One region of the Bradyrhizobium sp. USDA 4354 genome, then DNA from elsewhere that is predicted to be linked to it. Evidence: riboswitches for the same ligand, from Rfam matches in the RefSeq annotation. Region 1 holds a riboswitch; the other holds the start of a gene.
What was found. A riboswitch is a leader RNA that binds a small molecule or an ion and turns the genes downstream of it on or off. The one in region 1 is predicted to bind glycine.
Positions count from the first base shown of each region.

Region 1 (7,912 bases):
TTCGCCTGGCGTGCAGCTGGCGACAAGCATTGAGTTCAAACCGAGCGATTTAGATAGCCAACGACGCCTCAACCAAGTTAACCCAATAGCCGATGCCATAAGGTAACGCTTCATCGTTGAAATCGTATGCCGGGTTATGCACACCGGCGGTCGGCCCGTTTCCAATGAAAATCATAGCTCCCGGCCGCGCCTCCAGCATGTAGGCAAAGTCCTCGGCCCCCATACGCGGTTTGATGTTCTCGTCCACAGAAGCGGCCCCGACTAGACTGCGTGCCGCCCTGATCGCCAGATTGGTCTCCTCGGTGTGGTTGAAGGTCACCGGAACCGATCGACGGTATTTGAACTCGATATCCGCGCCAAATCCGCGCGCGATGCCCTGGGCTGCCGTCATGATCTGGCGTTCGGCAAAGTCTCGCAGCTCCGGAACATGAGTTCTGACGGTGCCGGCCATTTCGACGTGATCGGCAATGACGTTGTAGGCGTTGGCGGCATTCAACTTGGTCACTGAGATGACGAGCGAGTTGATCGGATTCGTGTTGCGCGAGACCAGAGTTTGCAAGCCGACGATGATCTGTGCCGCAATCACGACTGGATCGATAGTTTCATGTGGCTTGGCCGCATGGCCACCTCTCCCCTTAACGACAATGTCGAAATCGTCCTGCGAGGCCATGATCGGTCCATCGCAAATGCTGAACTTGCCTATCTCGGTGCCCGGAGCGTTGTGCATCCCAAAGACTTTGGAGATGCTGAAACGGTCCATGATTCCTTCCTGGACCATTTTTAGGCCGCCGGAGGGAAGCTCCACTTCTTCTGCCGGCTGAAAAATCAACGCGACGCAGCCTTTGAAATTGCGCGTTTTGGCAAGATATTTCGCAGCGCCCAACAACATGGCCGTATGACCATCATGCCCGCATGCGTGCATTTTGCCCGGCACTTTCGAGGACCACGGCCTGTTTGAGGCCTCAAGGATCGGCAGCGCATCCATGTCGGCCCTCAACCCAATGGTGGGACCGTCTCCACCCTTCCCTTGAATCAATGCGACGATGCCAGTTTCAGCTATCCCCGTTTCGATGTGATTGATACCGAACGAGGCGAGCTTCTCGGCGACGAACCTCGCCGTATTGTGTACCTGAAAGTCGAGCTCGGGATTTTCGTGAAGATAGCGACGCCACGCGGTTACCTCTCCCTGCAAATCACGAAACTGATCAACACTATGCATGTCAGACCTTAAAATCCGAATCAATTACGATACAGCACCGCTCGAGCGTGCGGCGGAGTCTCGGTGCGCACGCGTGAAGCGGCCCCGCGCAATTTTTACTGCAGTCGCTCGCATTCTGACTTTTTTTGCAATGGAGTACGCTATAAGCAAAATGTAGAGACGTCATGGCAGGACGTCGCATCTATTGGGCGCACACCGTGTTGGCCTCTGCACTCTGCTCTCCAATTTGCCATAGCCTCTTATACCGGATTGCTGATATCCCACACTATCGTGCGGCCATTGAGACACAGGCATGAAACGCCAATGAGACGTCATGGCCGCTTCCGGCTTACGGCGAGAGCTCGGCATGCTTTTCCTTTCTGCAACGTTCCGTCTTTTTATTATATGGCCACCACCGGCATTTTTCGCGGAGCACGAGAAGTGAGCAACTGCGAGCCAGTTTCGGTCACTACAACCACCTCTTCATGCAGCATCAGCTTGGGTGATCCGTCGAAATATGAGGGATAGGAGGTGCTCGGTTCAATATTAATGATCATGCCTGGCTTTAGTATTGTCTTGTCGTCCGGTTGGACCGACGGTAACTCCGGCATCCATAAGCCCATGGAGTGTCCCATTCGGCCGATGTTGGTGGCTTTACCGCGATTGTTTGAGCCATTTAGTACGGCTGACATTGCGCTCCAGACATCACAGATTGGAATGCCAGGTTTAGCGGCGGCAATTCCCGCTTCTGTGGCATCCCAAACGACCTGATAGGCATCCCGGGTGTGCGGATCAGGTGCACCGAAAGCAAAGTGTCGATCGAAATCGCTCCAATAAAAGTCGAACAGGCAGCCGGCATCAATAAACAGCACGTCTCCATCCGACAGAAATTTGTCGGTCGGAACACCGTAAGGACGCGTATATCCCCCGCGCCCAGAAACACCCACTATCTTGCTTGTCTTCTCGACACCGCGACTGAAACATTCGAATTCGAACTGGCGACAGGCCTCGCGTTCCGTCATACCCAGACGCAGTTTTGATGCTAAATTTTCGAATGATTCCGAAACAAGCCTGCATACAGTTCGAATTCTGTCGATCTCTAGCGGAGACTTGACCATTCGCAGGGGCGTGAAAATCGGATCCGATGCGTCGACGAACGTTCGAGGCTTGATCGCGTCGGCTACACGCAAGAAATCTCCCGCGGGGAAGCCAAGCCTACTCTCCGCGCCAAGCTCTACGCCGATCCTAGCGTGCTCCGGCAGTAATTCACGCACCGCTCGTGCAAGGGCGGACACACCCTCATCTTTCGGATTTGGGCTAGGCCAGCTCCGGCAATCTTTTACCCAGGTCGTTTCTTTATAAAACTGGTCGATTCCCTCTGGGACGACGGCAACGGGGTCAGCTGACGAAAGAATGAGAAGAAATCGCGGCCGGGTCGTCTGCTGCGGGGTCGTGCTAGGCTCACCAATGAAATACCGCAAATTGTGTTCGGACGTCGCCAGAAGCGCGTCAATGGCATGCTCTTTCATCAAACGCCGCGCGCGCTCGACGCGGCCCTCGTATTCGATCCGGGGAAACGGATCGTACTGAATGGTCCTAATCGAGCCCATCCCCAAGCCGTTCATCGCTCTTCTCCAGAGAAACACGTCAATTGCAGGACGACCGACAATTTAGATGCCAGTTCGACAGCAGATGGCCGCCTTCGCGCGCTCATTCGACAATATCCTTCGGAAGAGCCGCGCGCATTTTTTTATGCGAAAGCATCGGAACACCGAGCTCCTCTGCGAGGAGGCGAGCAACCCCCTTGAAAGGCGCTTTTAGCTTATCGTGGTACACGATGCTTTGAATCCCGCCTACAATCGACTCCACGCAAGCTCTCAGGTCGACCAAACGCCTTTCCTGGTCATAGCCATCCGACACGAGCCAATGGTTTGGTAGGACGTGACTTGCTGCGATCGGGGGTCGATCGCGCGACTGCAATACCGGGTTCGTAAAGCTCGGCTCGAAGTGAACGCCTCCGATGCAGAGCACGGAGTGTACCGGTTCCTCAATGCGATCGAAAATTCGCAGCAGCGATCGCGCCAGCACTCGGGCCGCAAGAGGGTTTGCCCAATCTTCGGGCGAGCTTCCGATCTCGACATCGACAGCCGACGGCCGCAGGTCAGCGAGACGGGTACCAGCATCACCGGCCTTGACGCCCGACCAATGAGTCGCTTCCAGGTAAGTACGAAAGGAGTCAAGACCGGAAGTGACCCGCTCGGCTTCGATGGCCAGAAGAAGCCCCCGCGTAATCCGAGGGTCGACCGTGCTGAAGGTCCCCGTGGCCAGATCGCCGGTCGTTTGAACCGAGAAGATTGCGTTTGGCGCATTGGCGCCCTCGTGCCAATTCACGATGCCAATAACGTCAGCGTCACCGAAGCGTTCATTCAAGATTGGCGCGTAGCGCGCATAGTCGTTACTTACGACCTCGTTCGTGGCCACGATCGAAATTCTGGCGTCATGCAAGCCAGCGACTTCGAGGACGGAGTGCCCATCGACTTCGAAACTCGTTGCAACAAGAGCGCATTCCGCCTTGAGAGCATCCAGAACGCGCCCCGCGACCGGGTCCTTTTCTCGATCGACGCAGAAGACAAAAACGGCATTTCTCATCGCGATCCTCCGCCAAGTCCAAGGCAGATCGAGAGCGTAGTACGCCTATCCTGAACTTGGCGCCGTCGTCTTTTCGACTTTCTCGGAAACCACCATGCTCTGTGAACGGAAATCCGATCTTGCAGCGCGAGAGCGTGCGCGTGGGAGGCGATTAACCCAAGCCCGAATAGCGTCACAATGGCGCCACTCGCGAACTGAGTCCCATTATCGGCTATCCTGCTTGGCGGAGTAGCGACCGGAAATCGCGCGAATTGGAAATCGAGGCAGCGGATCGCCGAACCAGCAGCGAACTTCACCCGGTTGCGTGTCGAGCAAGAGCGAATCCTGCCGTCATATGCCAGAGACGTCGACGCGAGAGCCGCGAAGAGCCCCTCATCGAGCGGAGCGACCGACTCAGGCGTGCAGGCCTCCATTTCGGCTCGACTTTGAAAGAGATGCATGCCAGGCACAGCTTTGTAGGGTCCTACACCACCGCAGACTTATTAGAGCGTCGCCACGCAAACATTGCGCGTTCTTTTGAGAATCACGCAGTATTTCTGCGGTAGCCGCCGATAGCTCGCTGGAAACCACTGGAACATCCAGCGGATGCAATTATCAAAAGGCGAGATCAGCATAGTACTAGGCAACAAACCACCTGCTAATTTGGGTGGGGAGGCTAGGCAAACATCGAGTTGTCGCTTACGCCGCCGATTTTGGGATCCGACGATTCATCACGGCTTGACAGGTAGTGAGTACGTCTGAGAGTGTTATCGTGTCTGATGATGGTGTGCGGGAGAGCGCGATAAGCCTGCAAAGGCGTATCACCGCCGACGGAGCAACTCCCCAAGGAAACTCTCAGGCCCAGGACCGCACACCGAGGACGATCTGGAGAGAGGTGCCGGTCAGCACCCACCGAAGGGGACCGTGATCCACGAGGATTGCGGACAAAGCTCTCAGGTGCACGGACAGATTTGGGGACGGAGACATGGCGACGCCATTCACCGTTCGTTCAATCTTGTCCTGGAGCATACGATGAGCACGATCATCATAATCGGGTCCGGCGTCACCGGAGTTACAACTGCCTATGCCCTGGCCCGCCGCGGCTATTCGGTTACAGTCTTTGATCGCCAGCGCTATCCGGCGATGGACACTTCGTTTGCGAACGGCGGCCAATTATCGGCAAGTAATGCCGAGGTTTGGAATAATGTCGCAACGATCGTAAAAGGCTTGAGGTGGATGCTGCGCAAAGACGCACCATTGTTGCTGAACCCAAGCCCCAGTTTTCACAAATATACTTGGCTGGCAGAGTTCGTAAGCCAGATTCGAAACTACCGCCACAACACGATCGAAACGACGAAGCTAGCGATAGCCGCTCGCAAGCATCTTTTTGAGCTAGCCGATCGGGAGAGCATCGATTTCGACTTGGAACGGCGAGGAATCTTGCACGTTTATTCGAGCAAACCCGATTTCGATGCGGCCTCTCGCGTGAATCAGTTGCTGCTCAAGGGCGGATTGGATCGCCGTCCTGTGACGCCTTCTGAGATGCTTACAATAGAGCCAGCTCTGCGCGATCAGTATTATGGTGGCTTCTTTACCCCGTCTGACTCAACCGGCGACATTCACAAGTTCACGCGCGGCCTCGCTGCGGCTTGCGAGCGAGGGGGCGTACGCTTCGTCTTTGATGCAGAGATCTGCGGCATGCGGTCCGACCGAGACGGTGTGGTCGTACACTGGAAACGAGGTTCGCTGAAGGAAGAACTCAATGCCGAACGCGCAGTGGTTTGCGCGGGGGTCGGCAGCCGCCGCATTGCTTCAATGCTGGGGGACAACATCAACATTTATCCCGTCAAGGGCTACTCCATCACGGTAGAGCTGGGAGACGAAACGAGCCAAAAGGCTGCGCCTCGTGTCAGCCTGCTGGACGAGGCCACCAAGATCGTGACCAGCCGGTTAGGAGAAGATCGCTTCCGGGTCGCGGGGACCGCCGAGTTTAATGGCGAAAACCGCGACATCCGCTGGGACCGAATTAAGCCCTTGGTGCGCTGGGTAGAGCGATCGTTTCCGGATGTGTCGACCGCGCAGGTGGTGCCATGGGCGGGCTTGCGTCCTATGACACCTAGCATGATGCCAACGGTTGGCCGCGGCAAACGCCCGAATGTTTTCTACAACACAGGCCATGGTCATCTCGGCTGGACATTATCCGCTGTCACAGCTGAAATGATCGCTGATGTCATTACGACAGACGGCAGCAACACTCGGCTGAGCGCATCCGTGTCCTGATCCTGTTGAATGGGTCCTGGTCCATGCTCCCGCCGATATCGCGGCGGGAGCATGTCGATTGACAGTACCGAAGCGGATTTTGAAGTCGCTCTCGAAGGGTGATGCGAGCCTCACGGTCGGGCGACTTGCTTCCCGCAATTCATTATTCAGGTAAGCGCCCCTGTGAACCACTTGGCACCGTTGCCTCCGAAAGCCTTGGTATGACTGAGTTGTTGCAACGAGTTGACGCCGACCAAGTGGGGCTGCATGAGCGTTGTCGTTTCTTTGCAAGGCGCACGCCGCACACATAGTGAAGTGCCGTCGCATTTAAGGGCAGGTCGCCAGCTTTGCGGCGGCCCCGAATCAGGCCCACCAAAGCCGTTCCGCGCCGCTCACCCGAGCGTAAAACCACCCGATCGAACGACTCTTCGTCTCAGACACAGAGATGCATCGCCAAGCTCAACATCTTGTCGACTCGCAACCGCTGCGGAGCGACGCCAATTGCTGTTCGCCCAGCTGACGCTCACCTTCGTAACGCCTGTGCCACGGGACGAAGGGCGTTTCGAAGGGCATTTTGCAAGCCATGCAGTATATTTCTTGTAATTGCCGCTGAATCGACGATACTGATGTCACAAAAGGTGTTTTTCGACGAGATTTGCCTGATCTGAGATGTTTTTCTGCGAAAGTACGCAAACTCTTGCAGAATTTCCTCTTTAGCCTGGAGCCTGTTATGAGGTACGACCGAATCGACGCTCACATCCTGGAGATCGTGCAAAAGAATAACCGTCTCACATCCGAGACGATTGGCGAACTGGCCGGGCTTTCCGCTACCGCCTGTCAACGCAGGCTAAAGAGGCTTCGCTCGGACGGCATTATCGAGTCGGACGTTTCGATCGTTTCGGCCAAGGCGGTCGGAAGGCCTATTCAGATGCTTGTGCTGGTGACATTGGAGCGGGAGCGCTCGGACATAATCGACAGATTCAAAAAGGCGATCAAATCATCCGTTGAAGTCGTCAATGGGTTTTACGTTACAGGCGATGCTGACTTTGTCCTATACATAACCGCACGCACCATGGACGACTATGAGCAGTTCACGCGGCGATTTTTCCGTGAGAACCCCGATATCAAGGGCTTCAAGACCATGGTGGTCATGGACCGGGTAAAAGCCGGATTCGCTATTCCAATTGAGCCTCCATCCGAGGATTGAAGAGAGTGTCTCACCACCAGACCCGGCCTACCTGCTCCATCACTAAGTTGGGCAAGGTGTAGCGATACCGGTTACGAAACGAGCGCAGGTCTTCGCATTGGCGCGCGCAACTTTCGACTGAGTGGCGTCACCTCCAGGCTACCAACACCAACCGCTCATCGTGGGCGCTTCGCGGCGCGAGCGAGCTGGATGACTCGGTCCGATGAACTTGCAAACGCTCACCAACGAGAGATGTCGGCTTGGCCAGCACGCGTCGCTAGCGCCCTTTTTCGTCGCGCAGTGCGAGTAAAACGCTGCAAGTTTCCTTCGATTTTGTGCTCTAAGCGGCTACGCGCGATTAAATATTCAGACCGCTTCAGAGTATGGCCTCACCTATATGCGTTCACATCGCGGCTGACCTTTGGGCAGATCTAAGAAGATCGGCTGCGATTCAGTTGCGCGCCAAGGCGCCGCGGATGCTGGGCGGCGTCTGTCACGAGGAAATCAACTTTTGGAATCAATACAAGGCGCCGAAAGGATAAGGCTTCTGGCTGAGTTGAGTGGCATCTGGCCTTTGCCGGCGGCATCTCGCAGGGAGTGACTACGGAATGACCTGTGTCGAGAAAGCGCGCACTTGCGGG
Region 1 covers NZ_JBSSDC010000001.1:3,283,777-3,291,688, reverse strand. The annotation lists gene ACVIIV_RS15270 (M20 aminoacylase family protein) at 50-1,219, opposite strand; gene ACVIIV_RS15265 (M24 family metallopeptidase) at 1,600-2,823, opposite strand; gene ACVIIV_RS15260 (D-aminoacyl-tRNA deacylase) at 2,909-3,847, opposite strand; glycine riboswitch at 4,607-4,706, shown strand; glycine riboswitch at 4,710-4,797, shown strand; gene ACVIIV_RS15255 (D-amino acid dehydrogenase) at 4,859-6,106, shown strand; gene ACVIIV_RS15250 (Lrp/AsnC family transcriptional regulator) at 6,816-7,292, shown strand.

Region 2 (7,912 bases), 1.3 Mb from region 1:
TTCCAGAACACCGGCGTCGCGGGACCGTCGAGCACGCCGGCCAGCGATTTCCGCCAGCCGCTCGGGATCAGATACTGCCCCAGCGGAATGTAGATCACCTGCTCATAGGCTTGCTTCTGGATGTCAGCGGCGATCTTCTTCTGCTCGTCGATCGAGGACGCGCGGACGAAAGCGTCCTTGAGCTGCTCGATCTTGGCGTCCTCCGCCCAGCCGAACCAGCCCTTCTTGCCCTGGCCGCCGATCGAGAGATTGGCGATCGGGTTGGACACGTCGGCCGCAACCCAGTTGGTGAAGAACATGTTCCAGCCGCCTTCCTTCGGCGGCTTCTGGCTGGCGCGGCGGCTCACGACCGTCTGCCAGTCGGTCGCCTGAAGGTCGACCTTGAAACCCGCCTCGCGGAGCAGCTGTGCCGCAACGATCGGCTGCGCCTTCAGCGTCGTGACATCGCCAGGGGCCATGATCACGATCGGCGTGCCGTCATAACCGGACTCGGCGAGTGCCTTCTTGGCTTCCGCCATGCCGTTCCCCTTGACCAGGGTCTCGGATCCCGCATCTGTCGCGAGCGGCGTGTCGCAAATGAAGAACGCGCCGCAGACCTTCTGGTACTTCGCGTTGCCGACCAGCGCGTCGAGCACGTCCTTCTGGTTCATGGCCAGCAAGGCAGCACGACGCACCTTCACGTTGTCGAACGGCGGATGAAGGAAGTTCATCCGGCCGAGCGTCTGAAAGCCGAACTTATTCAGAACCTGGATCGTGAGCTCCTTGTTCGCTTCCAGCACCGGCAGCATGTCAAACGGCAGATTCTCCATGAAATCGATGTCGCCCGACTGCAGCGCGTTTACCGCGGTCTGCGAGTCCGGCATGGTGATCCACTCGACCCGATCGACCTTCACCACCTTGCCGCCGGAAGTCCAGCTCGCCGGCTCCTTGCGCGGCACGTAGTCGGTGTTCTTGACGTAGACCGCCTTCACGCCGGGCTGGAATTCGCCCTGCACGAACTTGAAGGGACCCGAGCCGATCTGCTCGGGAATCTGCTTGTCCGGCGGCGTCTCTGCAAGGCGCTTCGGCATCATGAAGGCGACGCGCGAGGACGGCTTGCCGATGGAGTCGAGCACGAGGCCGTAGGGCTCCTTCAGCTTCAACGTGATGGTCTTGGCGTCGGTCGCCTCGATGCTGGCGGTGAAGTCCATGAGCTTCTGGCCCATGCCGTCGACCGCAGCCCAGCGCTTCAGCGAAGCGACGCAGTCCTCCGCCGTCACCGGCGCACCGTCATGCCACTTCAGCCCGTCGCGCAGCGTGAAGGTGTAGGTGAGCTTGTCGTCCGAGATCTTCCAGTCCGCCATCTGCGGCTGGACCTTGAAATTCGAATCGGTGGCCACCAGCGTGTCGTAAACCATGTAGCCGTGGTCACGCGTGATGTAGGCCGTGGTGAAGATCGGATCGATGATGCGCAGGTCCGAATGCAGCACCGCGGTGAGGGTCTTGCCGGCCGCAAGCACTGGCGAGGCCAACGCGGTCGAAAGCGCGACGACCGACAGCGCAAGTTTGGAGGCGAACGCGCGAGGCCCCCGGCGCATGAAGTGGAACATAGAAAGTTCTCCTGACGTGAAACTGTTCAAAGGCAGATTATTGGTTGAGCATGAGGTTCGTTCGTTGGGCGAACTAACCTCATGCAATGCCTTCATCTTTCGAGACTTGCAGACAGTGTGAAGCGCGTCAATCCGGTTTCATTGCAAGCCCTTGCGGCGCACGCACGGGCTCCACAAAGATCGGTTTGGCTCTACAACCCCTCCGCCTGTCCTGTCTGCGATGCAATGCCCGTTCCATCTTTCCAAGCTTGAGAGACATTGAGATGAATCCTGCCAATCTTCCCTTTGATTCCGAGGCAATGCTCGAAGGCCTGCGCGGCTGGGTCGAATGCGAGAGCCCAACCTGGGACGTCGATGCCGTGGACCGGATGCTCGATATCGCAGCGCGGGATATGGCGATCATGGGTGCGACGATCGAGCGCATCGCCGGCCGCCAAGGCTTTGGCGGCGTCATCCGCGCGCGCTTTCCCCATCCGAAGCAGGGCGAGCCGGGTATCCTGATCGCCGGGCACATGGATACCGTCCACCCGGTCGGCACGATCGAGAAGCTGAAATGGCGGCGCGAGGGCAACAAGTGCTACGGCCCCGGCATCTACGACATGAAGGGCGGCAACTATCTCTCGCTGGAAGCGATCCGGCAGCTGGCGCGCGCCTCGTTCACGACGCCGCTGCCGATCACCGTGCTGTTCACGCCTGATGAGGAAGTCGGCACGCCCTCGACGCGCGACATCATCGAGGCGGAAGCCGCACGCAACAAATACGTGCTGGTGCCGGAGCCCGGCCGCGCCGACAACGGCGTCACCACCGGACGCTACGCCATCGCGCGGTTCAATCTCGAGGCGACGGGCCGGCCAAGCCACGCCGGCGCGACGCTGTCGGCGGGACGTTCGGCAATCCGCGAAATGGCGCGGCAGATTCTCGCGATCGACGCGATGACGACGGAGGATTGCACCTTCTCGGTCGGCGTCGTCCATGGCGGCCAATGGGTCAATTGCGTTGCAACGACCGCGACAGGCGAAGCGCTCTCCATGGCCAAGCGCCAGGCCGATCTCGACCGCGGCGTCGAGCGGATGCTTGCGCTCTCGGCCACTAACAACGACGTCAGCTTCAAGGTCACGCGCGGCGTGACGCGGCCGGTATGGGAGCCGAACGCGGGCACGATGGCGCTGTACGAAAAGGCGCGCGGCATCGCCAAATCTCTCGGCGCGGAATTACCCCATGCGAGCTCCGGCGGCGGCTCCGATGGCAACTTCACCGGAGCGATGGGGATCCCGACGCTCGACGGCTTGGGCGTGCGCGGCGGCAATGCCCACACGCTGGAGGAGTTCATCGAAATCGACAGCCTGGTCGAGCGTGGGCGCTTGATGGCGGGATTGCTAGCGACGCTGGAGTGACGGCGCAGCCGTCATTCCGGGATGGTCCTGAAGGACCAGACCTCGAGTGCGCAATTGCGCACCGGGGAATCTCGAGGTCCTCAGGTGCGCAAGTGCGCACCAGAGTTCGATGCTTCGCATCGCCCCGGGACGACGGCCCGAAACAACACGCAATTGAATCAACTTCGCACTGCACAATGCGTTGGCAGTCGCGGTCTAAATTTAGCCTTGTCCAAAAATGAGGCGTATCGTACTGCTCGGCCGTCCACGCGACGATGCGGGAGAGATCGCAACGAAGGCTTTCAGCTTTCGTTGCGGCGCCGACGGAGCAACCGCCCCGGAAACTCTCAGGCAAAAGGACTGTATCGTCAGGACGATCTGGAGAGAGGCGGCGCGATTGCAGGCAATCGTGACGTCCACCGAAGGGGATAGTCCGTTGCGAGATCCGCAGCGGATCAAGCTCTCAGGTACCCGTGACAGATGGGGCGCCGCCAACGGCCTTGGCCGGCGGTCAGCCGACTCTAAACGCGGGAGCCCCGAACTAGTCATGACCCATATCGCCATCATCGGCGCCGGCATCACCGGCGTGACGACTGCCTATGCCCTGCTCGAACGCGGCTTTGAGGTGACGGTGCTCGACAAGCACCGCTACGCTGCGATGGAGACGTCCTTCGCCAATGGCGGACAGCTCTCCGCATCGAACGCCGAAGTCTGGAACAGCACCGCGACGATCCTGAAAGGCCTGCGCTGGATGTTCCGGCGCGACGCGCCGCTGCTGATGAATCCGCGGCCGAACTGGCACAAATACTCCTGGATGAGCGAGTTCGTCGCCGACATCGGCAACTACCGGGCCAACACGATCGAGACCACGCGGCTCGCGATCGAAGCGCGCAGACATCTGTTCGACATCGCGGCGCGCGAGGGCATCGACTTCGATCTCGAGCGCCGCGGCATCCTCCACATCTATCGTGACAAGGACGGCTTTGAATCCGGTCTGCGCGTCAACGCGCTGCTGCAGGAAGGTGGCCTCGACCGCCGCCCGGTGACGCCGGAGGAAATCCGCGCGATCGAGCCGACACTGCGCAAGGACTATTATGGCGGCTTCTACACGCCATCGGATGCGACCGGCGATATCCACAAGTTCACCCGCGGCCTGGCGGACGCCTGTAAGCGGCGTGGCGCAACCTTCATCCACGAAGCGAGCATCGATTCGATCGCGCGTGCCGGCAGCGGCTTCGTGCTCGGCTGGGCCGACCTTGCCGCGGACGATGCGGTCGCCCCCGCGCGCGGCATGCTGAAGGCGGACGGTGTCGTGGTCTGCGCCGGCGTTGCTAACCGTCACTTCGCCGCCCTGCTCGACGAGCGCGTCAACGTCTATCCGGTGAAGGGCTACTCGATCACCGTGCAGCTCGACACCGCCGAGAGCCGCAATGCCACCCCGACCGTGAGCCTGCTCGACGAGGCCGCCAAGATCGTCACCAGCCGGCTCGGGGCCGATCGCTTTCGCGTCGCTGGCACCGCCGAGTTCAACGATTTCAATCGCGATATCCGTGCCGACCGCGTGCAGCCGCTGATCGACTGGGTGCGCAGCAACTTCCCCGCCGTCGAAACGTCGCGCGTCGTGCCTTGGGCCGGGCTGCGCCCGATGATGCCGAACATGATGCCGGTGGTGCGCGCAGGGCGGATACCGGGCGTGTTCTTCAACACCGGCCACGGCCATCTCGGCTGGACCCTGTCGGCGGCGACGGCGCAGATGATTGCCCAGACCATCGACGGCTGGCGCGGGCTCAATGCGCCGACGACCACGTCTTCACTTGGGGTTGAGCGTGAACTGCGACATGCATCCTGAGTGGTCGATGCCGGGGACATGCCGGCCTCTTGCGACAGCGCAGCCCTTGGCACACAATTTGCCCCGAGAGGGCGGCGTCTCCGGGCGGCCTTTCCAGTCCAAGTGACAGGCATGATAGACACGACAGAGTTCACGGGCGCCTCGAGGCCCCCCAAGTTCCGCAGCCGGAGATAGGTGCATGCTGGGTTATCTTATTCGCCGCGTTCTGGCCGCGGTGCCCGTGATGGGCGTGGTCGCGCTGTTCGTGTTCCTGCTGCTGCGGCTGACGCCCGGTGATCCCGCCGCGATTCTCGCCGGCGACAACGCGACGCCGGAACGGCTCGAGCGTATCCGCACCTCGCTCGGCCTGAACGAGCCGCTGATCGTGCAGTTCATCACCTGGGTGAACAAGCTGCTGCACGGCGACCTCGGGACCTCGCTGATCTCCAACCTGCCGGTGATGAAGATGATCGGCCAGCGCGTCGAGCCGTCGATCTCGATCGCGCTGTGCACCATCATCCTCGCCGTGATCGTCGCCGTTCCCTTGGGGGTGATCGCGGCCTGGAAGCACGGCACCTGGATCGATCGTTTCGTGATGGGCCTGTCCGTGCTCGGCTTCTCGGTGCCGGTGTTCGTGGTCGGCTATGTCCTGATCCAGATCTTCGCGATCGACCTGCGCTGGGTGCCGGTGCAGGGCTTCCGCAGCATCTTTAACGGTTTCGGGCCGTTCTTCGAGCGCATGATCCTGCCGACCTGCGCATTGTCCTTCATCTACATCGCGTTGATCGCGCGCATGACGCGCGCGGCGATGCTCGACGTGCTCGGCGAAGATTACGTGCGAACGGCGCGTGCGAAGGGCATCAACGAGATTGCGGTGATGATGCGCCATGCGCTGCGCAATGCCGCGGTACCCGTGATCACCGTGATCGGCACCGGCTTTGCACTGCTGATCTCCGGCGTCGTCGTCACCGAGAGCGTGTTCAACATCCCCGGCATCGGCCGCCTCACCGTGGATGCGGTGCTGGCGCGCGACTACCCGGTGATCCAGGCGATGATCCTGCTGACGTCGCTGATCTATGTCGTCGTCAATCTCCTCATCGACGTCGCCTACACCCTGCTCGATCCCCGGATCCGGTACTGAGGCAAGGATAAGAACACAAATGTCGGTCGATACCCTTCCCCAGTCGTCCATTCCGATCACGTCGCCGCTGCGGCCGCGCTTCGGATTCCTCACCTCGACGCCCATCATCGCCACGGCGACGGTCCTGCTCGCGTTGATCGTGCTGGTCTCGATCCTCGCGCCGCTGATCGCGCCGCATGATCCGATCCAGCTCGCGCCGTCGCAGCGGCTCAAGCCCACCTCCGCACAATTCCTGCTCGGCACCGACGCCTACGGCCGCGACCTGTTGTCGCGCGTGATCTATGGCGGCCGCATCTCGCTTCTGATCGGCATCGGCTCGGCGATCCTGTCGATCGCCATCGGGCTCGCGATCGGCCTCGTCTCCGGCTTCTTCAAGCTGGTCGATTCCGTCCTGATGCGCGTCATGGACGGCCTGATGGCGATGCCGAGCATCCTGCTCGCGATCGCCGTCGTGTCGCTGTCCGGCGCCAGCCTCTGGACCGTGCTGATCGCGATCACCATTCCGGAGATCCCGCGCGTGGCGCGCCTGGTCCGCTCCGTCGTGCTGTCGGCGCGCGAGGAGCCTTACGTCGAAGCCGCGATCTCGGTCGGCTCCAGCTTGCCGAAGATCATGTGGCGGCATCTGATGCCGAACACGATCGCGCCGCTGATCGTCCAGGGCACCTATATCTGCGCCTCCGCGATCCTGACCGAGGCGATCCTCTCCTTCCTCGGCGCCGGCATATCGCCGGAGACGCCGACCTGGGGCAACATCATGGCCGAGGGCCGTCAGTACTTCCAGATCAAGCCGTCGCTGATCTTCTGGCCGGGCCTTTTGCTCTCGATTGCCATCCTCAGCATCAACCTGATCGGCGATGCCGCCCGCGACGCCCTCGATCCGCGCATGAAGCAGCGGGAGGGGAAGTGATTTGTTTCGCCGGCTTATCCCTTTGTTCCGTCATTGCGAGCGAAGCGAAGCAATCCAGTCTGCCTCTGCGGAAAGATTCTGGATTGCTTCGTCGCCAGCGCAAAATTGCTTTGCAATTTTGTCGCGGGCTCCTCGCAATGACGACGGAGTGACCTCATGACCAACACCATCCTCGACATCAACAACCTAGTCGTCTCCGTCGGCAAGAAGCCGGGCGGGCCGAAGATCATCGACGGCATCTCGATCCAGGTGCGCGAGCGCGAGACGCTGTGCCTCGTCGGCGAAAGCGGCTCGGGCAAGTCGGTGACCTCGCTCACCACGATGGGCCTGCTGCCGAAGGGCACGCTGATTCCCACCGGCGGCAGCGTCAAGCTGGTCGGCGAGGAGCTGCTCACCGCGACCGACCGCCGCCTGCGCCAGCTGCGCGCGACGCAAATGGCGATGATCTTCCAGGAGCCGATGACCGCGCTCAATCCGGTGGTCCCGGTCGGCCGGCAGATCGACGAGGTGCTGCGCGCCCATACCGATCTGGACGCGAAAGCGCGCAGGAAGCGCATTCTCGACATGATGGAGCAGGTGCGCCTGCCCCAGGTCGAGCGCATCTTCGCGTCCTATCCGCACCGCCTCTCCGGCGGCCAGCGCCAGCGCATCATGATCGCGATGGCGCTGGTGCTGGAGCCGAAACTGCTCATTGCGGACGAGCCGACCACTGCGCTCGACGTCACCACGCAGAAGCAGATCCTCACGTTGATCCGCGACCTCCAACGCGATCACGGTACCGCCGTGCTGTTCATCACCCACGACATGGGCGTGGTCGCCGAGATTGCCGACCGCGTCGCAGTGATGCGGCAGGGCCGCCTGGTCGAGACCGGTCCGCTCGAGACCGTGCTGCGCAACCCGACCATGGAATACACCCGCAACCTGCTCGCCTCGGTGCCGAGCCTGGTGCCGCGACAACCGCGCGAGGAGAGCCGCGAGCCTGTCGTGCTGGAGGCCAACGAGCTCAGCAAGGTCTACAAGGAGCGCGCGTTCTTCGGCAAAGGCCGCGAGGTCGTCGCCGCCGACAAGGTCACG
Region 2 covers NZ_JBSSDC010000001.1:4,536,717-4,544,628, reverse strand. The annotation lists gene ACVIIV_RS20740 (ABC transporter substrate-binding protein) at 1-1,589, opposite strand, end outside; gene ACVIIV_RS20735 (M20/M25/M40 family metallo-hydrolase) at 1,853-2,983, shown strand; glycine riboswitch at 3,231-3,335, shown strand; glycine riboswitch at 3,339-3,444, shown strand; gene ACVIIV_RS20730 (D-amino acid dehydrogenase) at 3,510-4,811, shown strand; gene ACVIIV_RS20725 (ABC transporter permease) at 4,990-5,931, shown strand; gene ACVIIV_RS20720 (ABC transporter permease) at 5,951-6,838, shown strand; gene ACVIIV_RS20715 (ABC transporter ATP-binding protein) at 6,995-7,912, shown strand, end outside.
Region 2: it holds a riboswitch for glycine, as region 1 does, so the genes downstream of both, ACVIIV_RS20730 (D-amino acid dehydrogenase) here and ACVIIV_RS15255 (D-amino acid dehydrogenase) in region 1, are expected to answer to the same signal.